Regions from separate parts of the Salinicoccus sp. RF5 genome, predicted to be linked through region 2. Evidence: predicted binding sites of a transcription regulator. Region 2 holds the regulator's gene; each other region holds the start of a gene.
What was found. Region 2 encodes NrdR, which represses ribonucleotide reductase genes. Its sites were predicted from a motif close to AACACNATATATNGTGTT; they were not measured.
Positions count from the first base shown of each region.

Region 1 (10,725 bases), on a different contig from region 2:
TGCCCCTGTATCACCGCACTCTTGCCCTGATGCATCCTGCCCTCGTTGCGTCGGAGGATCTCTTCCTTGAGAGTCACGATTTCGACGTTGTATTTTTCAAGCTCCCGTCTAAGACCCTCCACATCATAGAGCATATGGATGTCCTTTGGCCCGCCTGTCTGGAATTCTATCTGCCGCTTCGAATACAGTTCAAAGACGATCTCTCCACCCGGCTTCACTGTCCCCACCAAATTTTTGATCATTTCTTCCTTGCCGTCCGATGGCACATGTCCGAAGACATTGATGCTGATGTCATACTCACCCTGAGGCAGTGCATCCGTCTCCGTAATATCGACAAGATGGGTTGTGACAACAACTCCCGCCTCCTGTGCCAATCTCCGGGTTTTATCTAGACCCACCCGTGAGTAGTCAAAGGCAGTGACATCATATCCAAGGTTCGCCATATATACAGCATTGCGTCCCTCACCTTCAGCGAGCATTGCAACTTTTCCATGTCCCTCTTTATCAAAGATGGACTTTATCCATTCATTCGGTTCCTTCCCATAGATGTATTCCTCTTCGTCAAACTTCTCGTCCCAATGATTCATGCAGATCCTTCTCCTTTCTTTCTTCCCTTACTCCATCAATCCTCTTCTACCCTGATGTCACCTATAATAATTGAGCAAAGGGCTGTAGAAAAGAGAGCAATCAATATCTTTGAATACACTTCCGGAGACCTCTAGAATATTAACCGTGAAAGTATTTCAATTGGAGGAATATCATATGAAGAATGAACAGATTGTTCTCGCAAAAAGGCCTGAAGGTGTGCCCGGGGATGATGTATTCAGATTTGAAGATATCGATGTGAGGGAGCCATCCGATGGAGAAGTGATGATCAGACCAATATATGTATCCGTCGACCCGTATATGCGTGGACGCATGTCCGATGCCAAGTCGTATGTCGCACCATTCGAAATCGACAAGCCGTTCCACGGCCATGTAGTCGGTGAAATAATGAAATCGAAGAATGATGCATTCGAAAAAGGTGATCATGTTGTCGGCGTACTGCCATGGCAGCGTTATATCACCGTTACACCGGATAATGTATCAAAAATCCAGAATACGGATGTACCGCTTCACCTCTACTTGAGCACCCTCGGCATGACCGGCCAGACAGCCTACCATGGCCTGCTGAAAATCGGCCAGCCTAAAGAGGGGGAAACGGTCGTCGTCTCTGCCGCTTCAGGTGCTGTCGGGTCCGCCGTTGGCCAGATTGCCAAAATAAAAGGCGCACGTGTCGTAGGCATCGCCGGCGGAGAAGAGAAGGTCAACTATCTGACTGAGACCCTCGGTTTTGATGCCGGTGTCGATTATAAGGCGGATGATTTTGCTGAGACATTTGAAGCTGCAGTGCCTGACGGTGTCGACGTCTACTTTGAGAACGTCGGCGGAGAGGTCTCTGATGTCGTGCTCGAGCACCTGAACACATTTGCCCGTGTACCGGTATGCGGTACCATCTCCAGCTACAACAACAGGGAGGATGACATCGGACCGCGCATCCAATGGATCCTCGTCAAGACGCAGGCGTTGATGCAGGGATTCATCGTCGGCAATTATGCAGATGACTTCGAGTCTGCAGGCAGACAGCTTGCCGAATGGGTGCAGGAAGGCAGAATCCACACGGAAGTGACTGTGGAAGAAGGATTCGAAAACATTCCGGGTGCCTTCAGGAATCTCTTCGAAGGCAAGAACCTGGGCAAACAGGTAGTGAAAATAGAAGGATAGACAAAGAAGACGCACCCCTCGGTGCGTCTTCTTTTGCTTTAACCATAATCCATTACTGTCCCACTTTCCAAAGAGTGGGGGACATCGATGACCCTTTGATTGAGTGACCCGCGAAAAGGGATGTTAGGCCGGTAGAGCCGGTCTACGAAAGGGCCGTCGACCAGTACATCCACCTCTTTAAGCATCAGGTGCCGCCTTGGATCATTTACCAGATATTCGAACATGAACCCGCTCCAGACCCAAATCGACTTTGTCCTTTCAAAACGGGCACGGAACCGGCTGATGATTTCAGTCGCAAGGGCCATATTGCAGAAAGGCTCGCCGCCCAAGATGCTGAGCCCCTCAATATAGTCCGCTTCGCAGTATGCAAGGATGTCTTCTATCGCATCTTCCGTACATAATTCACCGTACGTGAACCTTTGGGCGTGAAGGTTATAGCATCCCGGGCAGCTGAAAGGGCAGCCTGAGAGATAGATGCTGCATCGCACCCCCTCACCATCGACGAAGCTGCGCGGCTCCACTTTGGCAAGATGATGACGTCCTTCATAGATCTTCAAAGCCTGCATCATGAATCACTCATATGCTTGACACGGGCCTTGATTTCCTTATGCCGCCCCTCGATCGTCGGTCGGTTTACAGGATTGCCCAGGTAGCCGCATGTGCGTTTGACGACATCAACGGTATCAGGATCCTGATTGCCGCAGTTCGGGCATCTGAATCCATTTTCCGTCGTTTCGAAGTCACCATCATAGTGGCATTCATAGCAGTGGTCGATCGGTGTATTGGTGCCCAGGTATCCTACTTTGTCATAGGAATAATCCCAAACCGCTTCCAGAGCTTTGAGGTTATGCGTCATCTTCGGATACTCGCAGTAGTGGATGAAGCCGCCACTCGCAATTTCAGGGTAGTCCTTTTCAAATTCGATCTTCTCAAACGGCGTTATATCCTTACGGACATCATAGTGGAATGAGTTCTGGTAGTATCCCTTATCCGTTATATGCTCGATATCGCCAAACCGCTTCTGATCCAGGCGGCAGAAACGATCTGTCAGAGATTCACTCGGTGTACCGTACACGCTGAAGAATATATCATAATCCTCTGTCCATTCCAGCTGGTACTGTTTCATCTCCTTCAGTATTTCAATTGTGAACGCCTTGGCCCGTGGGTCGCTCTCCCAATCCGGCCCGTAGAATACCGTCGCCGCTTCATAAAGGCCTATATATCCCATCGACAGTGTACAACGCTTATTTCTAAAAACATCCATCACATCCTCACCCGGTTCAAGCCGGATGCCGAAAGCGCCGCTCTTATAAAGGATCGGAGCGTTGTCGCTGACTACCGATTTGAGACGTTCGACCCTGCTCAGTAGGGCATCATGCATCAGCCACATCTTCTCATGGAAAATCTCCCAGAAGGTGGCTTCATCCCCGCCAGATTCAATCGCGATCCTTGGTACATTGAGCGTGACGACACCCAGGTTTGCGCGTCCACTGTTGATGAAGGTGCCGGACGCATCCTGCCAGCTCGGGAGGAATGAACGGCAGCCCATCGGTGCCTTGAAATCACCGAGCAGCTCCACAGTCCTGTCATAGTTCAGGATATCCGGATACATCCGTTTCGCAGAGCATTCCAGGGCCAGCTGTTTGATGTCGTAATTCGGATCCTCCGGAAAGAAGTTGACACCCTTTCGGATGGAGAAGACCAATTTCGGGAAGATCGCCGTGAACTTCTGATCACCGATGCCTTCGATACGCGTATTGAGTATCGCACGCTGGATATACCTGCTGTATTTGTCGGTACCAAGGCCGAAACCGATTGTGACGAAAGGCGTCTGCCCATTTGACGTGTAGAGGGTATTGATCTCATACTCAAGGCTCTGTATGGCATCTTTTACGTCTTTCTTCACACGTGCTTCCACATATGCTTCAATCTTGTCCTCCTGCACGTATTCCTGCGCTACAGCACGATGATGCACTTCGTTCTTCTCTGCATAGGCGCTCAACACTTCATCTATCCGGTCTACTGTACAGCCTCCATATTGGCTGCTGGAGACATTCGCGATGATCTGTACAATCTGTGCTGTTGCCGTCTGTATCGACTTTGGGGAGACCACTTTCGCATTGCCCATCTGGAATCCCTTCGCAAGCATTCCCTTTATATCGATCAGGCAGCAGTTCGTCATCGGCTGGAAGGGATGGTAGTCAAGGTCATGAAAATGTATATCCCCTTCAGCGTGTGCTTTTGCGACATGTTCCGGCAGCATCCGCTCCAATGCAAATGATTTGGCGACGACACCGGCGATCAAATCCCTGAAAGTGTTGAAGGTTCTGCTGTCCTTGTTCGCATTCTCATGCACAATCGATGGGTCGAACTCCAGCAGTTGTGCAATGTCATTATCCAATGTATTCATAAGATCACTCCAGACGCTATATATTGTGCTTCATACAGAAAGCTAACACAATATATTGTCTTTTTAGATCTTTCGAATGCATTGTCTAATTTCCGACAAAAAGATATGAAGGATTATTGAAACATAAAAAATACGTCTTCCCATCGGAAGACGCATTTTTCATTAGGCAAATATACCGTCTATTTTTTCTATATCAGATTGCGTCAGTTCAACTTCCGCCGCTTTGATGTTGGACCTGATCTGTTCACCATTCTTGGCTCCCGGAATGAGGACATCGACAGAAGGGCGGGTCAAATAGAAGGCCAGGACGATATGGGCGACTTCTTCCCCTTTTTCAGCCGCAATTTCCTTGAGCTGATCGACTTTCTTCAAGTTTTCCCTGAACTGGTCCTCCTTATAGAAGGGCAGGTTCGCCCGGAGATCCTCGAACTTCGTATTCTCGTCATATTTGCCTGCGAGGAGCCCTGCAGCCAGCGGGAAGTATGGAATGAAGGTAATCTGATGCTCTGCCGTATATTTCAGCAGATCCTCCTCGGCAGAGCGGTCGAGCAGGTTGTACTGACCCTGATAGACATCCACATGACCGTCCTTATCGGCTTCCTTCAGCTGTTCAAAGGAGAAGTTGGAGACACCGATGGCACGTATCTTGCCCGCTTCCTTCAATTCCGCAAGTGCCTGAACCGCTTTATCCTTCGGCGTCTCCTCATCCGGAGAATGGATGTAGAAGAGATCGATGTAGTCCGTCTGCAGACGCTCTAATGCTTCATCCACCGCCTGCTTGAGGAACTCCGGTGAATTGTCGAGGGTCGTATTGCCATCTTCATCCATCCGATGGGCAGCCTTTGTCGCCACCACGACATCCTCACGCCTGTATTCCTTCAGCACCTCACCAATCAGCTCCTCGGAACGTTTCGGCCCATACATATGGGCTGTATCAATCAGAGTGACACCGGCATCGATGGCGTCCCTGACCACCTGGCGGCCTTCCTCTTCATCGAGGTTCTTATACAGGTTGTGTCCACCGACTGCATTGGCACCAAGCGCAATCGGATGTACTTTGATTCCTGATTTTCCAAGCTCAACATGCTGTGTCATTACAAACACTCCTTTAATGGGTTTCCACCCCAATCATAGTCATCAGGTATGCCTTATTCAACTCCAGTGCTCAGAAAAAAGCCGGAACACTGGGTTCCGGCTTTCTGGATCTTGTCATGCAGTTACGGGTGTCAGTCCCTTGAAGTCCACAAGCTGGTAGGCCGCCTCGACATCCACATCACTTGGAGGGTCTACATCATTCAATTCATAGGGGACGCCGAGTGCCTGCCATTTGTGGACACCGAGCTGATGATAAGGGAGGATTTCGAACTTCTCGACATTATCCAGTGAATTGATGAATCTGCCGAGATTGATGAGGTCCTCCGCATCATCTGTCAGGCCCGGAACGAGGACATGCCTGATCCAGACAGGCTGATGATGCGCCGCCAGCATTTCTGCAAATTTGAGTATATGGGTATTCGGGCGCTTCGTCAGGCGGATATGCTTTTCATTGTCTATATGCTTCAAGTCGAGGAGTATGAGGTCAGTGTATTTGAGGAGCGCCTCCATGCCTTCCATGAAAGTTTTCGAATCATTTGCGCATCCTGCTGAAGTATCGATGCATGTATGGATCCCTTCAGCCTTCAGCAGTTTGAACAGTTCGGTCAGAAAAGGCAGCTGGAGAAGCGGTTCTCCCCCGCTTACTGTAACGCCCCCGCCTGAAGCTTTGAAGTAGGGGATATAGGGTCTGATCTCCTCGACCATCTCCTCTGCCGTCACCACTCTTGCGGCGCCCCGTGTCTTCCAAGTATCCGGATTATGGCAGAACAGGCACCTGAGCACACATCCCTGTGTAAACAATACGTAGCGCAGACCAGGTCCGTCGAGCGTGCCGAGACTTTCTACAGAATGAAGATTCCCTTTGATCATAATAAACCCCTGCCTCTTTTAATGATTTCTACATTCTTTCGTGGAATGTACGTGCGATGACATCGAGCTGCTGCTCGCGCGTCAGTTTGATGAAGTTCACGGCATATCCGGATACCCGGATGGTCAGCTGTGGATATTCTTCCGGGTGATCCATGGCATCAATCAGCGTCTCCCTGTTGAACACGTTGATGTTCAGGTGGTGGCCGTGCTGCATGGCGTAGCCATCAAGGATGCCGACCAGGTTCAGTTCCTGTATCCGCTCTTCCTTGCCAAGGGATTTAGGTACGATGCTGAATGTGTTTGAGATGCCGTCCCTGCAGCTGTCGTACGGCAGTTTGGCGACGGAAGAGAGGGAAGCGAGCGCCCCTTTCTGATCCCGCCCATGCATCGGGTTCGCACCCGGCGCAAAAGGTTCACCGGCTTTTCGTCCATCCGGTGTATTGCCGGTCTTCTTGCCGTAGACGACATTTGAGGTGATGGTGAGGACGCTCATGGTATGCTCCGAGTCGCGGTATGTCCTATGCTTCCTCAGTTTCGTCATGAAGCGTTCCACGAGTTCGATTGCGATGTCGTCGACCCGCGCATCATTATTGCCGTACTTCGGATAATCGCCTTCAACTTCAAAGTCGACGGCGACACCTTCTTCATTGCGGATCGGTTTCACTGTGGCGTACTTGATGGCCGACAGTGAATCGGCAACGACCGACAGTCCTGCGATGCCTGTCGCCATCGTACGGTGGACATCTGTATCATGCAGCGCCATCTCAATCCTTTCGTAGCTGTACTTATCGTGCATATAGTGGATGACATTCAGGGAATTGATGTAGACTCCAGCGAGCCATTCCATCATTTCGTCGAATTTCCTATCCACTTCACCATAATCAAGCACTTCAGAAGTGACAGGCGAGAACCCAGGAGCGACCTGGACGCCGGATTTTTCATCCCTTCCGCCATTGATTGCGTAGAGCAGGGTCTTGGCCAGGTTCGCACGGGCGCCGAAGAACTGCATCTGCTTCCCGATTCTCATTGCGGACACACAGCATGCGATGCCGTAGTCATCACCATAGCTCTCCCGCATCAGATCATCATTCTCGTATTGGATGGAGCTTGTCTTGATGCTCATTTTTGCACAATAGGTCTTGAAGTTCGCCGGCAGCTGTTCCGACCACAGTACTGTGAGGTTCGGCTCCGGTGCCGGTCCAAGATTGTCGAGTGAATGCAGGAAACGGAATGAGTTTTTCGTCACAAGTGCCCGGCCGTCGATGCCGACGCCGCCAATGGATTCCGTCACCCATGTCGGATCTCCCGAGAACAGCTCGTTATAGTCCGGTGTACGGGCGAACTTTACAAGACGGAGCTTCATGATGAAGTGATCGATGATCTCCTGCACCTCTTCTTCAGTCGCAACACCCGCTGCAAGATCGCGTTCTGCGTAGATGTCGAGGAAAGTCGACGTACGGCCCAGACTCATAGCAGCACCGTTCTGTTCTTTGACCGCTGCAAGATAGGCAAGATATGTCCACTGGACCGCTTCCCTGAAATCTTGTGCCGGACGGCTGAGGTCGAAGCCATATATTTCCCCGAGTGCTTTCAATTCACCCAGTGCACGATACTGTTCCGACATCTCCTCACGCAGACGGATGACATCTTCCGTCATGACGGTCGTCATGCTGTCGAATTCATCCTTCTTCTCCTTCATGAGGAAATCTATGCCGTAAAGCGCCACTCTCCGGTAATCTCCGATGATGCGTCCGCGGCCGTATGCATCAGGCAGTCCTGTAATGATGCCCGCCTTGCGGCATGCCAGCATCTCCTTCGAATAGGCATCGAATACACCCTGGTTATGCGTCTTGCGGTAGTCGGTGAATATGCTCTCCGTCTCCTTGTCGAGCTCATAGCCATAAGCTTCGCATGCCGCTTTCGCCATACGGATGCCGCCGAATGGCTGCATGGAGCGTTTGAATGGGGCATCCGTCTGCACCCCTACAATCGTTTCCAGCTTCTCATCCAGGTAACCCGCATCATGGGAAGTGATCGTCGATACGGTCTTCGTATCCATGTCCCACATGCCGCCACGTTCGCGTTCTTCTTTGGACAATTCCAGCACCTGCTTCCACAGGCGTTCCGTCGCTTCCGTCGGGCCTGACAGAAATTCATCCGTTCCTTCATACAATGTATAGTTCAGCTGGATGAATTCCCTGACATCCACTTTCCTGTTCCAGCGTCCTTCTCTGAAACCTTCCCATGCATCTGTTCTTTGAACTTTTTCCTTCAACATGAACATCCCTCCAAATGATTGTTCAATATATCACAAGTAAAGTATATCATTATCGTGAATTAATTCACATATAATTATAAAAAAGTTGTGTCGATTCTGCGTCGATATTGATTTATCCATTTGTAGAGCTTTCTGGAAATATGAGACAATCAATTAAAATCCACAGGAGGCCTCGTTATGACACGATGCACAAATTGCGGCACACAATGGACTTTCAAAGAGAAGTTGAGGAAATCTTTCTCATTGGATAGGGGGATGCCATGCCCCCATTGTGGGGAAGCACAGTACCTGACCAACAGTTACAGGAAGAAAAGCAGCCTGATTACCTTTCTCATGCTTCTGTTATTTTTCCTGCCCAGCTTCTTTAATGCATCCTGGATTGTATTTCTGGCTGTCTTCACCATAACGTTCGCAGCCGGACTGTTCTTGCAGATCCACACCTTTGAACTCACCGATAAGGATGATGAGGATTTTTGGAATGTATAATTTTAAGAGAACAAAAAAGCTGCCCCTGGAGGCAGCTTTCTGTATATCCATGAACACTATCCACTTTCTCCAAACAGCTGCTTGTGCCTCCAGCCGCCGAAATTGTAGTAGGCGAATGCAAATGCGCTGCTGAGTATGAAACTCATGCCCATGCCGATACCGATGCCCACCTCTCCAAACTGGGAGGCGAACAGGGCGGTCAATGGGTACCGCAATATCCAGAAGGAAATGATGTTCAGTGCAAGCACCTGGTACATCGCTCCGGAAGCACGCACGATGCCATTGAGGACGAAGTTCAGTCCAAGGAATGGATAGCAGAGCGCGACGATACGCAAGTACCGGGCCCCAAACTGCACCGCTTCCTCATCCTCTATGAAGAGGCGCATGCCGAATTCCGCAAAGATGATGACGAAGACTGCGACGGCCACCATGAGTCCGAAATTATAGAGGGCGGCATTTTTCGCGATCTGCCTGACACGTGCCCAGTCGTTGATTCCGATGTTCTGCCCGGCCATGCTGTTCACTGCAGTACCGAGTGCCATTGCAGGCAGCATGATCAGACTGTCGAGTCGCTGGGCGGCACTGAAGCCCGCCACCGTCTGCCCGCCGAACTGGGTGACCACACTGAGGATGGCGGCGACACCCGCATGGATGACGGCCATCTGCAACCCGGCAGGAACACCAAGATTGAAGATCAGGCGGACTTCCTTACTGGAAGGCAGCTTTGGCTTTGTGAAAGGAATCAGGTTGTGCTTCACCGAGTAGTAGACGCTGTAGAGGAAAGCGATGCCCTGGGAGGCGACCGTCGATACTGCGGCACCCTCTATACCCATCCCGAAGCCGATCAGGAAGACCGGGGCCAGCGCCGCATTCAGTATGACGGCAACAAGTACGACACGAAGAGGTGTCTTGCTGTCACCGACTGCCCTGAGGACTGTATTCATGAAGTTGTATGCAAAAAGAAAGAACATGCTCAGGAAGCTGATCTGCAGGTAGATTCTTGCCTGACCGAGCAGGTCTTCCGGTGTTCCGATCAGCAGCAGCAACTGTTCCGCGAAGACGAAACCGATGATTCCGAATACCAGCGCCATGCTTGTCATCGTAACGATGAATGCATTGAGATAGGACCTGAATCCCGCTTCATTCTTTTTGCCGTACTGCTGGGAGAGTATGGTGAGTGCAGCGTTGTTGAGCCCCAGTATGAATGATAGGACCGTAATCAGTATCGTCGTTGCAACAGCGACCGCCCCGAGTGCCGATGCACCAAGTATGTTCCCGACCCAAAGGCTGTCCACAATCTGGAAGGAGGTCTGCAGCAGGTTTGTCAGCATGATCGGTCCGGAAAATATGATTAGCGACTTGAGTATCGGTCCACGTGTGAAATCCTGCTGGTTATGTGCCATTATTACACCTTCTATTTATATGATGATAAGTAATTGATGTGTCGTTTATATGCCATTATACAGTTGTATCGCCAAGTATAACGCCACACCCCATATGATGACTGCAGAAATCTTATTGAGGGCATTCAAGAAGACACCCTTTGTATCGAAGTTTCCCACCGCCCTTCCCACTACAGCAAGCCCGATGAACCACATCCAGGAAATGACGATGCAGGCTGTGGTGAAAGCCATCTTCTCCAGCCCTTCATAACTGAGTGAGCTTGTACCGATGACGCCAATTGTATCTATGATGGCATGTGGATTGAGCAGTGAAACGGACATGGCGAACAGGATCTGCTTCTGCATGGACATCGCCGCCTCCTTCTGATTGAGGCTCGCCGGATCGCTCTTCCAGATCGACCATCCCATATACAGCAGGA
Region 1 is NZ_JAJGRC010000004.1:100,564-111,288, reverse strand. It holds gene LLU09_RS11415 (class I SAM-dependent methyltransferase) at 1-587, opposite strand, end outside; gene LLU09_RS11410 (NADP-dependent oxidoreductase) at 763-1,764, shown strand; gene nrdG (anaerobic ribonucleoside-triphosphate reductase activating protein) at 1,803-2,330, opposite strand; gene nrdD (anaerobic ribonucleoside-triphosphate reductase) at 2,330-4,174, opposite strand; gene LLU09_RS11395 (aldo/keto reductase) at 4,337-5,269, opposite strand; gene pflA (pyruvate formate-lyase-activating protein) at 5,384-6,139, opposite strand; gene pflB (formate C-acetyltransferase) at 6,168-8,417, opposite strand; gene LLU09_RS12705 (TIGR04104 family putative zinc finger protein) at 8,595-8,903, shown strand; gene LLU09_RS11375 (MATE family efflux transporter) at 8,960-10,306, opposite strand; gene LLU09_RS11370 (LysE/ArgO family amino acid transporter) at 10,352-10,725, opposite strand, start outside.
Region 1: nrdD (anaerobic ribonucleoside-triphosphate reductase) is a predicted target of NrdR. The motif match lies at 4,219-4,236, and genes of this name have one in related genera.

Region 2 (10,725 bases):
GACAGACTGCACGGCATCCGCCACAGCAATTTCAATGTGGAAGGTACTGCCCTGTGCGCTCCGGAGCACTTTATCACTGAAGGCGTCGACGGTATCCTGCGACAGGATGACCCGCTCGAAGCCGAAGGCATCTGCGGTACGCAGAAGCGTCCCCAGATTACCGGGGTCCTGGATGCCGTCAAGCAGCAGGACACGGCGGCCCTCTGACGACGGCTTCCTGTAGGAGACCGCAGCCATGATGCCGGGAGGCGTCTCGAGTGAAGAAAGGAGCTTCATCACGCCCGGGGCGACAGTGATCACTTCCATGTCAGCTGCGGCGTAGGGGCTGTAGTCATAGTCTTCGAGCGCAATGAGTGTCTGCACTTTTTGACCGTGATTGAGTGCTTCTTCTACCAGATGCGCACCTTCGATCAGGAAGAGGTCCTGCTTTCTGCGGTACTTCTTCTGTTGAAGCTTCTTCAGATCCTTGATGCGCCTGTTGTCCTTTGACGCAATATGTTTCGGTGCTACCAAATGATCTCTTCCACCTTGCTGTCATCGAGTGATCTGACGATTTCAGTGACGAGACGCACCGCATTATTGTAGTCATTGCGGTTCAATATGGAAACGTTGGAGTGCATGTATCTGAGCGGCACCCCGATCGAGATGGAAGGTACCCCTTCGTTGGAGACGTGGAAGGCGCCTGAGTCGGTGCCGCCGCCTGTGATGGCAGACCACTGTACCGGAATATCCTTATCCTTGGCCAGCTGCTCGACATGCCTTCTGAAGCCGACATGTCCGATATTGGAGCCGTCAAGCAGAAGCACGAGCGGACCGTCCCCCATCTTGCCGGTGCCATCCTTTTCGCTCATGCCCGGCGTATCCCAGGAGATGCCGACATCCACTGCAATCGCAAGGTCCGGCTTCACTTTGTTCGCAGCGACCTTCGCACCGCGGAGACCGACTTCCTCCTGCACTGTCGCACCACTGACAACATTGATGTTCACATCTTCATCCTTCAGTGATTCGAGCACTTCGATCGCGACACCACAGCCGAACCTGTTGTCCCATGCCTTCGCCAGCAGATAATCCTTGTTGGCCATTTCTGTGAAGTCACAATGCGGCGTAATCATGTCGCCAACTTTCACACCCGCTTCTTCCGCCTCCTCTTTCGAAGCGACACCGATGTCGATGAACATGTCCTTCATATCCACAGGCTTCTTGCGCGCTTCCTGGGAGAGCACGTGGGGCGGCTTGGAGCCGATGACACCCGTCAGTACACCTGATTCGGTCACGACGTTCATCCTCTGTGAAAGCATGACCTGGTTCCACCATCCGCCGATCGGCGTGAAGCGGATGAATCCCTCGTCATCAATCCTTGTGACCATAAAGCCGATCTCATCAAGGTGGCCGCCGATGAGCAGTGTGCGCGATCCTTCTTTGGCATTGCGCTTGCCGAAGATTCCGCCCAAGTTATCCTGTACGAGTTCATCACTCACGGGCTCGAGGTATCCCTGCATCACTTTCTTCACATCATACTCAAAACCGGAAATGCCATGGGCATCCGTAAGGCTTTTCATCATTTGAAGCTGCTTGTCCATAATCAATCTCCTTGTCTTTTATTAAGATAATTCCATTCTACCATAAACTATTTCAGTTTCCGTAATATAATCCATATTGATACACATATTTCAGATAAGTTGATATCATCAATATAGATAGAAATATAGAAACACTCTAGGAGGCGTTACCTTGATGAATATTACGATATCAAAAGTGGAAGAATCCGGTCAGGAAGTGCTGGTGAAGAGCAGCACTTATGAAGACGACAAGGCAGTGGGCCTCTATAACAGACTTACCGATGAATATGCCGATCAGACCCTCCCGTTCTTTGATGAAGGGGAAAAACTGATCCGGCTGGATATCGTCCCGGAACAGAAGCCGGACGATGAGAACAAGGAGCAGAAGGAATGTTATTTTGAATTCTCCGAGCCGCTGCTCGAGGAACTCTCCGGACATATCTAAAAAAGGAGCCACTCCTCTATGAGTGGCTCCTTTTTGATTCATGCTTATTTTTCCAGAGCATTTTTAGCCTGGCTGACGATTTCAGCAAATGCCTTTTCATCAGAAATGGCGATTTCTGAAAGCATTTTTCTGTTGATGTCGATGCCGGCAGTCTTCAGGCCGTTCATCAGACGACTGTAGCTCATGCCATTCTGGCGGGCTGCTGCATTGATACGCGCAATCCAAAGCTTGCGGAATTCGCGTTTTGTCTGACGGCGGTCACGGTATGCATACTGACCGGATTTGATAACCTGCTGTTTTGCTGTTCTATAGAGAGTGCGCTTCGCACCGAAATATCCTTTTGCCTGCTTCAATACTCTTTTACGTCTTTTACGGGACGTCAAACCATTCTTAACACGTGCCATGTGTGCTCCTCCTTAATCGTTCGATTATTTTACGTATGATAGTAGTTTTTTGATGCGCTTCTGGTCAGCTTTAGCCACTAGGGATGCTTTCCTCAGGTGACGTTTCTGTTTAGTGGATTTGTTGGCGAACAGGTGGGAAGTGAACGCGCTGTTGCGTTTGAATTTACCTGTTCCAGTACGCTTTACACGTTTGGCGTAACCTTTGTGAGTTTTCATTTTTGGCATGGGTCTAACCTCCGGATTATTATTTGTTTTCAGTGATTGGGGCAACCACGAGGAACATTGAACGACCTTCCATCTTCGGTCTCTGTTCAACTGTTGCAACTTCGGAAAGTTCGTCTGCGAACCGCTCCAATACTTTGCGTCCGATGTCCTTGTGCGTGATTGCACGGCCGCGGAATCGGATTGAAACCTTCACCTTGTCTTCTTTTGCCAGGAATTTCTTGGCATTTTTCAACTTGGTGTTGAAATCATGGTCTTCGATTGTCGGGGAAAGTCTGATTTCCTTGACGTTGACCACTTTCTGTTTTTTGCGTGCTTCCTTCTCTTTACGCTGCTGTTCGTATCTGTACTTGCCGTAGTCCATGATGCGTGCGACCGGCGGCTTTGCGTTTGGTGCAACGAGTACAAGATCAAGTTCTACACGGTCTGCCATTTCCTGTGCATCCTTTTTGGATTTGATTCCAAGCTGGGAACCATCCTGTCCAATAAGGCGCACTTCTTTGGCACGAATCCTGTCATTGATTAAAGTTTGGTCTTTTGCTATCTTTGACACCTCCATAAATTTTGAAGACGAACAAAAAGGGCGGGCACATTATGCGCCCGCCAACCAGCATTGAGATACATGCAGAAGTGCCTGGCACTCTGCATTCCATTCTCACTGTACAAACCCGGTCGCTGCCACATTGGACGCTTGCGGGTGAGAAGCGGGAGCTTCTTCTTGTCCGTTCTTATCAACTCTTAATATACTACACGTTTGTACCGTGAATGTCAAGCATCTATTTCTTCAGCCTGATTTCATCCACGATCTGCCATATGAAGTCATCCCGGTCGAAGGTGTTCTGGTCCTTCTCCCCATACTTCCTGACGTTGACCTGGTTCTCTTCAATCTCCCTGTCGCCGATGACGACTTGATAAGGCACCTTCCTCATCTGCGCCTCCCTGATCTTGTAGCCCATCTTTTCGTTCCTGTCATCGATGTTGACACGGATGCCATGGCTCTTCATCTCATCTTTAAGGGCTCTTGCGTAATCATAATGCAGGTCTAGGTTGACCGGTATGATCTCCACCTGCTGTGGCGCAAGCCAGAGCGGGAAGGCTCCCTTGTACTCCTCTGTCAGGAATGCAACGAAACGTTCCATCGTGGAGACGACACCACGGTGGATGACGACAGGACGATGCAGTTCCCCGTCACTGCCCGTATATGTCAGATCGAACCTCTCAGGGAGCAGGAAGTCGAGCTGCACTGTGGACAGCGTCTCCTCCTTGCCGAGCGCCGTCTGTACCTGGACATCGAGTTTCGGACCATAGAACGCCGCTTCCCCGTCAGCCTCAGTATAGTCGAGCGCCATTTCATCGACCGCTTCCTTCAGCATGGACTCCGCCTTGTTCCACATTTCATCGTCATCGAAATATTTCTCCGTATCTTCAGGGTCGCGGTAGCTCAGACGGAATGAATAGTTCTCGAAGCCGAAATCTTCATACACATCGATGATCAGTTGGACCACACGCTTGAACTCTTCCTTAATCTGGTCCGGGCGCACGAACACATGGGCATCGTTGAGCGTCATCCCCCGTACACGCTGCAGGCCGCTGACCGCCCCACTCGCTTCATAGCGGTGCATCATGCCGAGTTCCGCAATGCGTATCGGCAGTTCCCTGTAGGAGTGCTTGCTTGATTTGTAGATCATCATGTGGTGCGGACAGTTCATCGGACGGAGCACCAGCTCCTCACCGTTCATGTCCATCGGCGGGAACATGTCATCCTGGTAGTGTTCCCAGTGGCCGCTCGTCTTGTAGAGGTCCACGTTGGCCATCACCGGTGTATAGACATGATCGTAGCCGAGCGCAATCTCCTTATCCACGATGTAGCGCTCGATCTCACGGCGGATCGTCGCACCATTCGGCAGCCACAGCGGCAGCCCTGCCCCGATCAGCTGATTGTTCTGAAAGAGCTCCATGTCCCGGCCGATCTTCCTGTGGTCGCGCTCCTTCCTCTCCTCTAGCAGGTTGAGGTATGCCTTCAGATCCTTCTTGTCGAAGAAGGCAGTGCCGTATATCCGCTGGAGCATCTTGTTGTCGCTGTCACCGCGCCAGTAGGCGCCGGCTGTAGACAGCAGCTTGAACGACTTGATCTTCGATGTCGACGGTACATGCACACCGCGGCACAGATCCGTGAATTCGCCCTGTGAATAGACGGTCACCGTCTCATCTTCCGGAATCGCATCGATGAGCTCGAGCTTGTAGGGATCATCCTTGAAAAGCTCCTTCGCCTCGTCCCTTGAGAGTTCACGGCGCTCGATTTCGACATTCTCGTCGACGATCTTCTTCATTTCCTTCTCGATCTTATCGAAGTCATCGGAGGAGATCTTCTCTTCCATATCAAAGTCGTAGTAGAAGCCCTCTTCGATGACGGGGCCGACACCGAATTTCACATCGCCGTAGAGGCGCTTGAGCGCCTGGGCCATGAGGTGCGCAGTGGAGTGGCGCAGTACCTCCAGACCCTCTTCATTCTTGTTCGTGATCAGTTCTATATCACTGTCCGATTCGATCGGACGCCTCAGATCGTACATCTCACCATCAATCTTCGCAGCAAGTGCCGCCTTCCTGAGGCCCGGGCTGATCGAGTGTGCTATCTCCTCAGCTGTTACACCTTCATCGAAACTTTTGGCATTCCCGTCCGGGAATTTGATTTCTATTCCGCTCATCTTCTCCACCCTTTCCAATTATTGGTTTATTTTAATAAAAAAGTCGCCCCTCTGATAGAGGGGCGACTTTCACCGCGGTACCACCCTGATTTGCAGGTCCGGGACCTGCCTTCAGCCGGAAATAACGGTCCGATCCGTCTGGGTATTAGCCAGCATATATCAAGGGAGTAACTCAGACGGTCTGTTATGCATGTCCCACCATTCATGCACTCTCTTTGAACAGACGAGAAAAAGTATTGTCCTTGGAATTTAATTAATGAAATTATACATAGATTATACTTTAGGGACATCCATTAATCAAGCATCAATTGTTCCTGTAGTTGCTGCCTTCAAGCTGCACTTCCTCACACAGCGCCCGGAGCCGCTCCGTCATACGGCGCGCCTTGGTCTCCTCGATGCCGTTCTCCCTCGTCCTGCTGTAGCGGTACTCCAGCTCCTCGATGGAATAGTTGGAGCTGACGAAGGTCGGCAGCCCTTCCACCATACGGTGATGCAGTATACCGGTAATGATTTCGTCCCGCACCCACGGGGTCACATCCTCCGCACCGAGGTCATCCAGCATGAGCACCTGCGCGTTCTTGATGGTGTTGAACTTCTTGTCCGTCGTTCCATCCTTGAACCCTGCCTTCAGGTCGCGGATGATTTCAGGCACATAGACGATGATCGAGGACACCGACTGGTCCTTCAGTTCATTGGCGATGCATCCGAGCAGGTAGGATTTGCCGATGCCGAAGCTGCCGTGTATATAGAGCCCCTTCGTATCGATGCCTTCGATGATCTTCTTGCTTGTGCCGATGGCGCGCTTGATGATCTCCTGCCTGTTCGAATCCGGATCGAGGAACACCGTCTCGAATGTCGCATCCTTGACATCCTTCGGCACATGGTAGGATTCGATCATCTTCTCCTTTTCGCGGAATGCATCATCTTTGATCTTTGTCGGACATGGGGAATAGATGATATGGATCCTTCCGCCTCTGACATCAATGGATGGGACATATCCCTGCGGGTGGTTGATGCATTCACCAAGTGAGCTGCACTTCTCGCATGCCAGCGACTGTTCGGTGTACCGCTTCAACTGAAGCAGGTCGTTCCGGATCATCGAACGGGTGATTTCGAAATCACTGTTCTCTATCAGCTCTATGATCCTCGGGTGCTGGATCAGGGAGTCATAGAGTTTGTCGTTATTATCTTTTATTTTTTTCGAGTTCTTCAAGAACTGGTTGATGGGTTCCATTCATATCACCTGGACTTTCTAAAGTCGTCTATCATTTTCTGGATCTCAGGATCGTCCTTGGCCGTCTTCTGGACAGCTTCCTTCCGGGGCGCAGGCTGCTCCGCTTCTTTCTTTTCAGCCCGCTTCCGGCCGCCGTCCATCCAGGATGGCTTGCGTTCACCCTGGCGGTCTTTCGGTCCTTTGCGCTTTGCATTCATTTGTTTCCTGTAGTCCATTATGGACTGGTAGGCCTCCTTGGCGGAACGGATTCCCTTGTCCTCCCAGTCCCTTGCGATCTTCATCGTATAATTGTACCCGAGGTCCCCGTTCTTCTGCTGATAGACATATTCAAGCAGGAGGTTGATCACCCCGTTCGGCAGGCTGGTCCTGGCGATGATATCGGTCACAAGTTTGAGGTCGTTGTCGCTTGGCTGATTGTTCCTGATGTCGTTCAGCCTATCAAGCGGACTGATCGACTCGAGCCGGTCGATATAGGAATCCTGCTCCGTCTCCCTCTCTGCCACCTGGGGTTTTGATATCGCCGGGAGTTTCCCCCGGCTCTCCTTCTGATAGTACCTTCTCGCCTCGTATTTCAGCTGCTCCATATCGATGCCGGCATATTGTGTCGTCGATGACAGCAGAATCTGCTTCACATCATATGCATTCAGGTTGAATAGCACACTCAATTTCACAATCAGCATCCTGACTTCCCTTGTGAAGAAGGACCTGTCGATCTTCGTGCCCTTCAAGTGTGTGAAGAGTACATCAAAGTCGAAGTCTTCGATATCAAGGTTCGGCCCGGCGGAGACATTCTCCCTCTTGAAGGAGGCATCGGGTACGGTGAATCCCTCGCCGCTCCCTGCCTGAAACACTTCAGTGAACTTCCGCGTCACCTCGGTGATGTTCTTCGGCTTCATCGGATATGTCAGCCGCTCCTTCTTCTTCTTGTATGCATTCGGACCGATATGGCTGTACAGGTACAGGCTCAGCATGGGATCCTTGAAGAAGTCCTCCGGGGTAAGCGGAAGGAGCAGTTCATAGATGAACAGGTCATCGTGCTCCTCGTTGGAGACGAAGGACCTTATGAGGCCGATGCCCTCCAATTTTTCCAGAAGCGCAGAAAATGTGGACAGGGGCATGTTCAGTTCATCCATGATCTCCTTATGGAACCTGATCTCGAGCGTCCCGTGATGCAGGGAGGATTCCTGCAGATAGATGTATGCCATCGCAGCATCCTGATGGATGAGGGGGAGGTAGAGTTCATTCAGCACATTCAGGTGGGACTTTTCAAAATCGGAGGGGTTATAGATCATGAACTCGGTATTCGGTTTCAGACGTTCATTGAAGTTCATCATCATCCCTGCCTTTGGCGAGGTGCTTCAGTGTATCCATCAACTGGTCGATATCCTTGAATTCCTTATAGACCGAAGCGAACCTGACATAGGCCACCTGGTCCAGTGTAATCAATTCCTTCATCACAAATTCACCAATTTCATTGCTTGATATCTCTGGCTTGTTCAGGTTTCTGAGCGCAGATTCTATGCGTGCAGTCGTTTTTTCCAATGCTTCGTATGGAATCGGACGCTTCTCACATGCTCTGAGCAGTCCGTCCATGAGCTTGTCCCGACTGAAGACTTCTCGATTGCCATCTTTTTTTACTACGACGAGCGGAGACAGTTCCATGCGTTCAAAAGTGGTGAACCTGAAACCGCACTCCTCACATTCCCTGCGTCTGCGGATGGCGGACAGCTCATCCGTATGCCTGGAATCGACCACTCTGGAACTCGTATGCTGGCAGTTTGGACATCTCATATGACCACCTCACTTCCCGGGATTAGTATACCATTATAATATATCAGGAATAAAAAAAGAAGAAACAGGAGTTTCTTCTTTTAAAAATCATTTATATTTCCGAAACAATCTTTTCAGCAAGTTCGACGACACGTGTGGAGTATCCCCACTCATTGTCGTACCACGCAAGCACCTTCACTTTCCTGTCATCCATGACCATGGTGAGGGAGGAATCGATGATGGAGCTTCTGCTGTCTGTATTGAAGTCGCTCGATACGAGCGGCTCGTCTGTAACACCGAGTATGCCTTTGAGCGGCCCCTCTGCATGCTTTTCAAACGTTGCATTCAGCTCCTCTTTGGTGACCGGCTTGTCCAGGTCGACGACCAGGTCCACAAGGGACACATTGGATACCGGAACGCGGAGGGCCAGACCATGGAGTTTGCCATTCAGCTGGGGCAGCACGACACCGAGGGCCTTTGCCGCTCCGGTCGAAGTCGGGATGATGTTGTCTCCGCAAGACCGCGCCCTTCTCAAGTCCTTGTGTGGGTTATCTATGTTCTTCTGATCATTTGTATAGGCATGGACCGTAGTCATAAGGCCGTTGTTGATGCCGTACTCATCATCGAGCACCTTTGCGACCGGTGCCAGACAGTTCGTAGTGCATGAAGCATTTGAGAATACATCATATGTATTGAGGTCGAGGGCCTCATCATTGACGCCAAGTACGACCGTCTGCACTTCTCCGCCTTTCGCCGGTGCAGTAAGCAGTACTTTCTTTGCGCCCGCCTTGACATGGGCTATGGCTTTGTCGCCATGGTTGAATGCGCCTGTCGCCTCTATGACAAGGTCCACACCCATGGATTCCCACGGCAGGTTTTCAGGGTTTCTTTCATTGGTGATCTGAACTTCGCTGCCATCTATGACGAGCTTGCCTTCCTTCGCCTCCACATGCTTTTCCCACTTGCCATGGGTAGTGTCATAATTGAGAAGATGCGCAAGCGTTTCTGCCGGATAGCTGGCATTGACTGCTACAAGTTCCAATTCATCGGAAGCGGCCGCAATGCGGAACACCATTCTTCCTATTCTTCCAAGACCGTTGATTGCTACTTTTTTCATGACATTAGCCCCTTTATGCTATACTTTTCAATAATTAGTATAACATATTGATTTTTGATTAAAAGGAGTATTTAGTATAAATTGTCTACTTTTCAATGTTCGCCAAAAAATCTTCAATCTGCGCATACAGCTCATTTTTTGAACCACTGTTGTCAAGTACTTCATCACTTCTGTCACGCTTCTCGGAAAGCGGCATCTGACTGTTTATCCTGGACAGGGCTTCGGAATGGGAGAACCCGTTCCTTTCCATCAGCCTTTCAATCTGTGTCTCCTGATCCACATATACCGTCAATGTGATGTCACATTGACGGTCCAGTCCATTTTCGAAAAGCAGCGGGATATCGAGGAATACATGGCCCGATTCGGCCAGCCGTTCCTTGTCCTCATCCATCATCCGCCGCACTTCCGGATGCACCAGCTGGTTCAGGACCTTCCTCTCTCCGTCATCATTGAAGACGATGGCCCCCAGTTTCCGCCGGTCGATCTCCCCGTCATCCTGCAGGAGTTCTGCGCCGAAATGATCGATGATCCCCTGATATGCGGGACCGCCTTTGGCGGTTGCCTTCTTCGCATAGGTATCCGCATCGAGGACCGGATACCCTTTTGATCTGATATAGTCCGAGGCAGTGGATTTGCCGCTGGCAATTCCGCCCGTCAGACCGATTATATAATTCATTATATCACCTCTGGCATTTGGTACAGTAGAATGTGTTCCGTGTTGCGATCGTTTTAGTCTTGACCGGTCCGCCACACGAGGAACAGGATTTCTTCTGATAGATATGGAAACGGTCCTGCATGCTCCCCTTCTCCCCCGACACACCCCGGTAGTCCGAGATGGTCGAGCCGCCGTTCTCTATGGAGAGGTCGAACACATCGGCAATTGCCTTATGAAGTGCCATCAGCCGCTTGACTGAGATGTTTCCGGCTTTTCTCGTCGGCAGTATCCCTGAAGTAAAAAGAGCCTCTGATGCATAGATATTTCCGACACCCGGAATGACCGCACTATCCATGATTACGGCTTTGATCGCCTTGTTCCTGTTGGCCGGGGCCCGCGCCCTGTCGATGAAATCGACCAGGCTGTCAGGGTGTGTGTATTCGACTGCCATGCGTTCGAATGGCGGGAAATCACCCATTCTGCCCACGGTCAACATCTCCCCGAATCTTCTGATGTCGCAATATGACAGAGTCCGCCCGTCCTCAAGCCTGAAGGCGACCTGCCAATGCTTCCTGTAATTCCTGTCCGCAATGGCTTCAATGGAGTCTGTGACA
Region 2 is NZ_JAJGRC010000001.1:169,358-180,082, reverse strand. It holds gene LLU09_RS01055 (TrmH family RNA methyltransferase) at 1-513, opposite strand, end outside; gene LLU09_RS01050 (M42 family metallopeptidase) at 507-1,580, opposite strand; gene LLU09_RS01045 (hypothetical protein) at 1,735-2,004, shown strand; gene rplT (50S ribosomal protein L20) at 2,049-2,408, opposite strand; gene rpmI (50S ribosomal protein L35) at 2,433-2,633, opposite strand; gene infC (translation initiation factor IF-3) at 2,653-3,183, opposite strand; gene thrS (threonine--tRNA ligase) at 3,407-5,335, opposite strand; gene dnaI (primosomal protein DnaI) at 5,640-6,569, opposite strand; gene LLU09_RS01015 (replication initiation and membrane attachment family protein) at 6,575-7,903, opposite strand; gene nrdR (transcriptional regulator NrdR) at 7,887-8,360, opposite strand; gene LLU09_RS01005 (glyceraldehyde-3-phosphate dehydrogenase) at 8,452-9,456, opposite strand; gene coaE (dephospho-CoA kinase) at 9,542-10,132, opposite strand; gene mutM (bifunctional DNA-formamidopyrimidine glycosylase/DNA-(apurinic or apyrimidinic site) lyase) at 10,137-10,725, opposite strand, start outside.

Region 3 (10,725 bases), 1.1 Mb from region 2:
TACGGAGGTCGTCCGTATGGAGCATGATGAGCGGCATGCCGTCATCGGCCTGGTGTGTATCCAGTCCTGTGAGCCCCGCGAGGACCTTTTTGAATGTGTCCTGTTCATCTTCTGTCAGGCTTGACCATGAACTCAGATCCTTGGAGACCTTGAATTCCGATTCCACCCACATCTGTGATATGTTCTGACGCCAAAAGACATTCGTCATGTCGTCTTCTTTATTCCAGTTTACTGCAATCATTTTAATGACTCCTTTATCGTCGCTCGATTATATTATATGGAACAGCTTGTGCATTCTTCTACGCTGAGCAGTTTGTTCCTTGTATAATAGAGGGATTTCAACCCTTTATGGTGCGCATATATATACAGTCTTGCCAATTCTCTTGTGGAAATATCGGAGTTCACATACAAGATTGTGCTGATGCCCTGGTCGATATGCTGCTGGATTGTCGCAATCATATCGAGGAGTTTCATCTGATCCGTATTGAATGCACTCTTGTAGTACCACATCGTCTCCGGGGAAAGGAACGGCATCGGATAGAATGTTTCGGAATTGCCGTATGTCCGGCGCTCGATCGTATCCACAATCGGCATTACGGAACTTGTCGCATTCTGTACATAGGAGATGCTCTGTGTCGGCGCAATTGCCAGACGGTATGCATGGAACAGACCATTTTCCATCACTTCATCACGCAGTGCCTCCCAGTCCTGCTGACTTGGGATGTGGATGTTCGAGAACAGGCCGGCAACCTTTTCGGATTTCGGCTCCACCGCTTCTGAAATGTAACGCTCGAAATATTTGCCTGTCGCATATTCGGACTTGTCGAAATCCTTGAATGTTTCTCCGCGTTCCTTGGCGATCAGCATTGATTTCTCAAGGGAGTAGAAGTTGAGCAGCATGAAGAAGACATTGGCAAAGTCCCTCGCCTCTTCGGATTCATAGCTGATCTTGTTCTTCGCGAGATAACCGTGGAGGTTCATCGCCCCGAGGCCCACGGAATGCAGTTCATCATTCGCCTTCTTGACGCCCGGCGCATTTGCGATTGCAGTATCATCACTGACGACGGTCAATGCTTCTATGCCGTCATGGACGGAATCGCGCACCTTGCCGGACTCCATTACATTGGCGATGTTCAGTGAGCCCAGGTTGCAGGAGATGTCACGGCGGATTTCATCATCCGTACCGTAGTCATTGATTGTGGATGTCTCCTGAAGCTGGAAGATCTCGGTACAGAGGTTGCTGATTTTGATCTGTCCGATATCCTTCAGCGGGTGGACCTTATTGGCATTGTCCTTGAACATGATGTACGGATAGCCGGACTGCAGCTGTGTCTGTGCAATCGTATTGAGCATCTCGCGTGCATCCATCTCACGTTTCTTCACCTTGTCGTTTGCGACGAGTTCATCGTACATCTCGTCGAGATTCATATCATCCAGAGACTGGCCGTATTCGCGTTCGACCGTATGCGGTGCGAACAGATAGAACGGATCGTTGTTTTTGGCCAGGTCGAAGAACTTGGATGGCACGACGAGTCCGGTGGAGATCGTCGCAAGGCGGATATCTTCATCCGCATTCACTTTCTTCGTATCCAGGAATTCTGGAAGATCATAGTGGAAGATGTTCAGGTAGACAGCACCTGCGCCTGGTCTCTGGCCCAGCTGATCGGCATAGCCGAATCCGCCTTCGAGCGCCTTGGCGACCGGCAGTACACCTTTGGCGACGCCTTCGATGCCTTTTATCGCTTCTCCACGGGCACGCAGTTTGGACAGGTTGATTGCCACCCCGCCACCGATCTTGGAAAGCTGCTTGGCTGTGGAATCGATGTAGTTGATTGAATTCAGGCTGTCATCGACTTCAAGCAGGAAGCAGGAGACCATTTCACCGCGGCGTGCGCGTCCTGCATTCAGGAATGTCGGTGTCGCAGGCTGGTAGCGCTGTTCGATCATCGACAGGATGAAGCGTTTTGCCTGTTCCTTGTTGCCTTTCGCCAGGTAGAGGCTCACGATCACCACGTGCTGCTTGTAGTCCTCGAGGTACTGCTTCTTGTCGTTCGTCTTCAATGTATAGTCCTTGAAGAACTTGCTCGCTGCCATATAGCTCTTGAACTGGAATGGGATACTGTCCGCGTATGTGACGATGTCCATTACATCCTCATCGGAATACTCTGCGAAGAGGTCATAATAGAAATCATTGTCCACAAGGTAGTGCAGACGTTCGAGCTCGCTGTCGAAATGGATGGTCTTGTCCTTGACCTCCTCCATGAAGACGGCCAGTGCCTCCTGATCCTTATGCAGCTGATAAAAACCTGTTTCATCGCGCTTCGTCACTTCGTTATTCAGTTCAATATGGTTGTATTTCTTTTCGTCCAAGACTTTCATGCATAGCCCCTGCCTTTTCAATGAATTCTTCTCTGTCTTTCTGGTTTCCATGAAGCTCAAACTTCATCAGCAATGGTACTCCGTATTCGTCACTGATATGCTCTCCGGCACGTGCAAAGTTGTTCCCCCAGTTCCGGTTGCCGCTTGAGGCGACACCCACCATCAATTCGTGGTTCACTTCAAGAAACGTCTTCACTTCATCCGGCACTCCGCCGAAGCCGTAGGTCCCGGTAACGAGTATGAAGGGCTCCCGAATCCGCTCGCTGCTGTTTGAAGCATTGATTTCGTAAGTATCATACTGCTCCGCCACCTGTGCGTTCCTGATGAAGCGCCTGGTATTCCCCGTCATGGAATAGAATGCAATCATCATGCCATCGCCTCCCCATTCCTTCTCCTGCAAAATAAAATAATCGAACTCCCGTCCGACAATCATGGTTGCATCTATTATCTCTTTACACGCTTCTTAAAGCTGGTAAACACTATATATTGTGTCCTACGGAAAATTTACACACAATATATGTGTATTGCACGTTCTATAATGACATAATCATCCAGAATTATCAATGGCATAATAAGACATTTCATTGGGAATAATATCACTTAAATATAGACGAAGTCGCATCATATGTATGTTATACTATAGCAAAAATTCGACCAAAAATTTTTTGGTAAAACTCTCTCTGCATATAACTGTGAAATAAAAATTTCACCAAAAATTTTATCATGGAGTTGTTTCTTAAAATGAACAATACGACGAAAGGCATCATCGCCCTTCTCATTTCATCCCTCGGGTTCAGCCTGATGGCCCTGCTTGTAAAATACAGCGGAGATCTGCCGACGGTCCAGAAGGCATTCTTCAGGAACTTTGTGGCGATGCTCGCCGCCCTCTCCCTCGCATTATACTACAGGGAGAAACTTTTTGGCCGCAGGGAGAACCAGGGGCTGCTCATACTGCGTTCGACCTTCGGTGTACTCGGAGTCGTACTCAACTTTTTCGCAATCGACAGGATGGTGCTGAGTGATGCGGACATCCTCAACAAATTGAGCCCCTTCTTCACCATAATACTATGCGCCATATTCCTTAAGGAATACATACGGAAATATCAGATGATCGCAATCATCATCGCCTTCATCGGCGCCGTCTTCATCATCAAGCCCTCAATGTCGAGTGAGACGCTGTATGCCGTGGTCGGCGTACTCGGTGCCCTGTTGGCAGCTGGCGCCTATACTGTGCTCAGGGTGCTCGGGAGCCGGGAGAAGTTCTACACGGTCGTCTTCTATTTCTCCTTCTTCTCCTCGGTTGTCCTGCTGCCCTTCTTCATCTGGCAGTTTGAACCGATGACCGCCTCGCAATTCTGGATGCTCGTCTTCTCCGGCCTGTGCGCAGCTTTCGGCCAGTTTGGCCTGACCATCGCATACAGTTTTGCACCAGCCAAGGAGATATCCATATTCTTCTATTCCACAATACTCTACACGGCAATCTTCAGCATCGTCTTCTTCAATGAAGTGCCGGACATGCTGTCCATCTTCGGCTATATCATCATCTTTGCAGCCAGCTTCTACATGTTCATGAAGAACAGGCCGCCGAAGCATTCCACAATGTAACTATAATAGCCGGCCAAAGGCCGGCTTGAGTCATTCCATTTCAGTCGTCTGCTTCTTGTAGGCGTTGATCGTTTCCAGAAATTCTGGACAGTAGTGCTTCAGCTTATAGTTCCCGACTCCCTGGATATGCACCATATCCTGCTTGGTTTCGGGAACTTTTTTGGCAAAATCCCTGAGGACGTTGTCCGTGAATATGGATGTTTCCTCCACATCATGCCTTTCGGCAAGGCGGCGTCTTGTCTCCACGAGTTTTTCATACAGTATCTCATTCGGAGAGGATGCTGTGCTGATGTCCACCTTTTCATTGAAGTATCTCCTGAAAGGAACGGTGTGGAGTGTGGCCGACCCATTCATCACTTTCCTGCTCCGGTCGACGATATAGAGCTGCTCATCCCTCAGATGGACATAGCCCCTGTAGATGAGCTCCTCCAGTATATGGTTGAGTTCGCTCGTCAGATAGCTCTCCATCGTGCCGAAGGCGCTCAGAGTGTCGAGGTTGAAGGCAAGGATGTTTTCGGCCGATTCACCCCGCAGTATCTGGATGGCCTGCTCCTTCGTCACAGGCATCTCGCTCTGTGCCAGAAGGTTCAAGACAAGCTTCGCCTCCAGTGTCATGTCATAGGTGCGCTCCGGATTCAGACAGTTCGAACACTGTCCGCACTCGACCACATATTCATCGGCATCAAAGTACTTGATGATGAAGCTGCTCAGACATTTGTTCGTCCGGTTGTACTGGATCATCCTGTCGAGCTTCGCCCGCATGTGGTCCTTATACTGCTCGGTCGAGCTTGAACGGTCTATGAAGAACTGGTGGAGGTTGACGTCCCGCGGGCTCGACAGCAGGATGCATTCACTGGTCTTCCCGTCCCGTCCGGCACGTCCGATTTCCTGATAGTAGCTTTCGAGGTCGCCCGGCAGGTTGTGGTGAATGATGAACCGGATGTCCGCCTTGTCTATCCCCATGCCGAAGGCATTCGTCGCCACAGCGATGTCCACTTCCCCTGTAATGAACAAACGCTGATTGCGGTTCCTCTCCTCTTTGCCGAGGCCGCCGTGATAGATGACATTTTCAATCCCATGTTCCTCGAGATGGAGGGATATCTTTTCCACCTCTGCGCGTGTAGCCGCATAGACGATGCCGGGAGCGCCGGGACGATCTTTGATGTAGGATTCTATGAACTGCTCACGCTGGTATGTCGGGTTGACGCTGAGATGCAGATTATCCCGCGCTACACTTGTGCTGTAGACACGTGCCCCTTCGATGTCGAGGAGCTCCTGGATGTTCTCCTGGACCTCCTCTGTTGCTGTGGCGGTCAGCCCGACCGTGATCGCTTCCGGCACGAGTTCCTTCAATACAGGTATGATGTTCTGGTAGCTCGGCCGGAAGTCATGGCCCCACTTCGAAATGCAGTGTGCCTCGTCGAATGCAATCAGTGAAACATCGAGCCTGCTGATCAGCTGTCTGAACTCCTCGTTATTGAACCGCTCCGGCGCCACGTAGAGGAACTGGTAACGGCCCGATTCAAGACCGGACATCACAGCGTCTATTTCCTTCTTCTTCAAGGTTGAATTCAAATAGGCGGCTGGAATGCTCTGCGCATTCAATGTTTCCACCTGATCCCGCATCAATGAGATCAACGGGGAAATGACAAGCGTCAGGCCGTCCATTTCCAACCCCGGCACTTGGAAACAGAGCGACTTCCCGGACCCTGTCGGCAATACTCCCAGAGTATTGTGGCCGCTTACGACCGATTCTATGATTTCCTTTTGCTTAGGTCTGAAATTTTCAAATCCAAAATACTGCTTCAAGATTTTTTCCATAACGAAACCGATCCCACCGTTCACTGGTCATTACCAATAACCCATTATTTCTGATATGTCATTATACCTTATTTTTCATCGCAATTGTTGCTCGCAATCTAAATTTCGGAAGAAATCATCAAAAAAATTCCGGAGCGTGGGCTCCGGAATGCGCATCCTACATCTTCTCTTTTATGAGCTCTTTAGACAGTTTGTAATCGATCGCCTTGAACAGGCTCTTCACCCACAGGTGATGGGCGTAGAGGTTCGCATGGGCATCGTCCGCCCCGATGCATTTGAAGCGTATATGGGACCCTGCCCGCTTCTGGACGAGCTTGTGCAGGTGGTAGGAAGGTATTGTACCGATATGCGGTGCAGTCGTATAGTCATTGAAATCATTCAACGCAAGTACCGGCTGGCCATCGGCGATATATACTCCACCCTTCAGGCCCGGGTGTTCGATGCCCTCGGCATCCACGTCGATCCCTGCTCCTTCCAGATAGAGGGCGGCACGGTATTTCTCATTCCTTACCGTATACTCGTTTGCTTCGAGTGCTTCGTAGACCGCATCCGGCACATCCGGACGCCTGACTATATGGTATGTGTCCGATAGATACACTTCCACGAGCGCATATGTGTCCACACCCCAGTTCACTTCCTTCTGCTGCTTGAGCATATTGAAGAGCTCGTCATGTTGCGGAGTGTAGTCGCGGCACATGATGACTTCGTCGCCGGACCGGAGGACATTCGATCCTTCGACTTTTATGCCGCCGGCGACAGCAAGGTAGACCCTGTTTCCTCTCGTGGACTCACCAAAGGTGAGTTCATCCCCACGGTCGAACAGGTATATCCTGTTGATGAATATGTCGCGGTCCCCGGACTTTGCCTTAAACTCTGCACCCGAGAAGGCGACGATGGTCGGTTCGGTGAATTTGATGGCCCCGGGACGCAGCGTCATTTCGATAGTCGGCTGTCCGGGACTGTTCCCCACAAGCTGGTTGGCCAACTGGTGGGCTAGACGGTCGCAGGCCCCGTTGTATTCATTGCCTCTGGCGGAAACCTCAGGGTCCAGCGTCTGCAGAAGTGTCAGCATTCCGCTATCCTGTATGATCAGGCTCATATTGAAAACTCCATTCCTGTGAGAAATTCCCGGACTTCCTCTATGATGATGTCACTAGGTTCGATGGTGTTCTGCTCCTCCATCACTTTGATGGGCGAATAGTAGAAAGTAAGGGTGTGCTCGGTCGTGATCATGCTGTTCAGATAGACATGCTTCCCCTCTTCAAATGCCTTTTCCAGCTCCACCCGCTTCGTGGAATCGATCGGGTCAGGCTGCTGGTACGTGATATAGCAATCCCCATTTGCAAAAATCATGACTGGTTCCTCCTAAATGTTCTTCTAATTGTCCCTGTAGAAAATATCCAATTCATCCGCCACGAAATCGGTGACGCCACTGATGATGAACTGTACGATGATGATGGCTGCGATGACTCCGACGAAAGCAAGGAGCACCCCCACGATCTTGACGTCATTTTCAATGAGGTATGTCACTACGAAATGGGTAAACATCACAATCGCAATCACCAGTATTATTAAAAAGAGAGTTAACATGCATTCACCCCGGAATATTCAGATTGATCCGCACCCATTCTTTCAGGCTGTTGATCATGTATATTTTTATGCTGCCGTCTTCGAGCTTCTCAAGGAACGTTTCCATGGGATAGCCCCGCTCCTCCAATCTTCCATCTGCCATCAGACTCTGGCGCATCACGCCATCAAGCAGTCCGCTGGTGACAGGTGGTGTATAGAATCTCCCGTCTTCCTCGACGACCAGGTTGCCGATGTTGAATTCGGTCAGTTGCTGATACTCATTATAATATAAAACGATGGGGAAATCATCGCCCACACCATGATAATGGTGCCTGATCGTCGTTTTGTTCGTCAGGAACATCGGAGGGGCCTTGATCGCCGCATCCGCAAGCCTTGCATCTGCGTACTCCACAGCTTCAACTTCTCCATGTGAGAACGTCATCTGTCCCGAGGCATCCGCAACTGCACGCAGCCTGTAGATGCCGTCTGCTTGGTCCAGACCATGCCTTTTAACGTATGCCTCGACCTCCCCCTTGAAATCCGGTGTAGAGAAGGCCAGGGCATCCGCCGATTTCAGGATACGCTTCTCGTGGAGCGCGAACCGTCTGACGGTCCCGGATTCGATGCGCATGGTCTCGATCAGCTTGTATCTTCCGTCCTCAAGGAACGCAGTCTTTGCGACCATTTCATCATATTCGCTCTCTGGAATCGAGTCGTAGGTGATGCCGCCGCCTGTCCCGTATTCATAGCGGCCGCCTTCGATATACAGTGTGCGGATAGGGACATTGAAGACTTGGGAACCGTCCGGGTACATGATGCCGAGTGTCCCGCAATAATAGCCCCTCGGCGTGCTCTCGAGCTTCCGTATGATATCCATGGTGGACTGCTTCGGTGCACCGGTGATCGAACCGCAGGGGAAGAGGGCTTTGATCAGCTCGGGCAGGCCCACCCCTTCCTCAATTTCCGCCTCGACCGTCGAAGTCATCTGGTAGACCGTATCGTAGCGTTCGATGGTAAACCGTTCCGGCACATGCACGCTGCCCTTCCTGGCCACTTTGGAAAGGTCATTGCGCAGCAGGTCGACGATCATGACATTCTCCGCCCGGTCTTTACCCGAATGCCTCAGGAAATCGAAGCTCTCCTGGTCCTTCACTGGATCGTCATACCTTCTCGCCGTCCCCTTCATCGGACGTGTGGAAATCCTTCCGGAAGCATCGACTTCAAAGAAGAGCTCCGGCGAACAGCTCACTATGGACGTGCCCTTCCAATGGATGAACATCGTATAATCACCATTGTTCCTTGCGATGAGCTGTTCGAACAGTGCATGTGCATCCCCGGAAAAAGTGCCTTTGAGCCGGGTCGTATAGTTGACCTGGTATGTATGGCCATCCCTTATACTGTTCCGGATCTCTTCAATATCAGACATGATCTTCCCAGGCGCCTCCGTAAATGCCGGCTCCCCCATCATGTAGACACCTGCACCATCATAAGCCTCGAGAAAAGCTGTCCTGTCCACGGGTGCCCCAAAGACGCCGATGACGAATGGGCCGCCCTCCTTCGCCTCATAGCTCAGGGCCGGAATCACATACCGTCCCGCATCCGCATGCTTCTGGGCGCTTGCCAGCGCTTCTTCCAGACTCATGTACTGTCCGGTCAGCACTTCAAGCGGCTCCGCAAAATACAGTTCTTCCATTCTCTCCGCCTTTTTAAACTTTACATGGACCTGCATCCATTTCACCTTCCTTAAGAAAACTGATGAACCTGCCCAGCTGCTCCCTGCCATACTCGGAGAGGATCGCTTCAGGGTGGTACTGCAGCCCGTAGATCGGATAGTCCAAATGTCTTATCGCCATCACAACCCCATCTGCGGTCCGAGCCGAAACGGTGAATCCATGAGGCGCTTCCCCTGAACATACAAGCGAGTGGTACCGGGTTACTGCGAACACATCCGGGAGTCCCGCGAACAGCCCCTGGCCATCGTGGGTGATTTCAGACACGTGGCCATGGACAGGGCGCACTCCACGTCCCACCATCCCCCCAGCCATATGCCAGAGCATCTGATGTCCGAGGCAGATGCCGAGGATAGGATGTGAAGACCAGCAGCTTTCGATGAAATCCATCACTTCCCGACGGTCTGCAGGATGTGAAGGGCCCGGCGATATGATGACGCCCGAAATGTCTTCCAGGCAGACCTGCGTGAGTTCCTCCGGTGTCCGGACCAGAACTTCAGCCACTTGCGGGACATCTTCCAGGTAATGGACAAGATTATATGTAAAAGAATCGTAATTGTCTATCATGAGTATCTTCATCAGTGCACTATTTCCTTTGCTTTTGTTTCCTATAATTCTACCACATTCCGTTTTCTTTAAGAAAACCCAAATATACGCTTCAGGATGGATGAAAAATTAATTTCATTGTTGTAGAATGAACATTATTACTTTTTTCGAAAATCGAAATAAAATGCTCTTTATAAAAAACAATCAAAAGTAAGAAGGTTGAAATTACATGTCGGATACAAAACAGAAAATATGGACTAAGGACTTTATTCTCATCGTCATCGTCAATTTTTTCATATTCACTGCGTTCCAGATGACCCTGCCCACCCTGCCGCTGTTCGTCCAGGAGATCGGGGCAAGTGACCGCTGGATCGGAATTGTCGTAGGGATATTCACCTTTTCCGCACTGCTCATACGTCCAAGCGCCGGTAAGCTGCTGGATACGAAGGGACGGGCTCCAGTGTTCCTGACTGGACTTGCACTCTTCGTCATTTCAATGTTCTCGCTGGCAGCAAGCTTCACGATCCTCATGCTGCTGATGGTCAGGATCATCCAGGGGGTCGGATGGGGACTCTCCAGCACTTCCGCAGGGACGATCGCCACAGACCTCGTGCCAAAAAAGCGCCGCGGGGAAGGGCTTGGGTATTATGGCTTGAGCGGCAACATCGCCCTTGCCTTCGGTCCTGCTCTTGGACTGTTCCTAGTCAACCATATCTCCTTTACGATGCTGTTTGCGATATGCGGCCTGCTCGGCCTCACCGCAATCATCCTCGCCGCCAACATCAAATATGACAAGCCGGAAAAAGTCGCCGACACACGCAAGCAAAAGGAGTCCTACCCACACTTTGACATTGTGGAGCGGCGGGCGCTTGCTCCTGCGTCACTCCTCTTCTTCATCACCGTGACATTCGGGGGCATCGCCACATTCCTCCCGGTCTATACGTATGAGAAGGGCTTCGATTCCACGTATATCCAGTTCTACTTTGTGATATATGCAGCCTTCCTGATGCTCTCACGCATACTCGCCGGCAGACTGTATGACAGGCATGGCATCACCATCGTATTCATCCCGGGC
Region 3 is NZ_JAJGRC010000001.1:1,220,590-1,231,314, forward strand. It holds gene nrdF (class 1b ribonucleoside-diphosphate reductase subunit beta) at 1-241, opposite strand, end outside; gene nrdE (class 1b ribonucleoside-diphosphate reductase subunit alpha) at 274-2,379, opposite strand; gene nrdI (class Ib ribonucleoside-diphosphate reductase assembly flavoprotein NrdI) at 2,342-2,749, opposite strand; gene LLU09_RS06360 (DMT family transporter) at 3,121-3,984, shown strand; gene recQ (DNA helicase RecQ) at 4,015-5,805, opposite strand; gene LLU09_RS06370 (5-oxoprolinase subunit C family protein) at 5,963-6,904, opposite strand; gene LLU09_RS06375 (hypothetical protein) at 6,901-7,158, opposite strand; gene LLU09_RS06380 (hypothetical protein) at 7,183-7,368, opposite strand; gene LLU09_RS06385 (chorismate-binding protein) at 7,400-9,067, opposite strand; gene LLU09_RS06390 (anthranilate synthase component II) at 9,081-9,683, opposite strand; gene LLU09_RS06395 (MFS transporter) at 9,880-10,725, shown strand, end outside.
Region 3: nrdI (class Ib ribonucleoside-diphosphate reductase assembly flavoprotein NrdI) is a predicted target of NrdR. The motif match lies at 2,855-2,872, and genes of this name have one in related genera.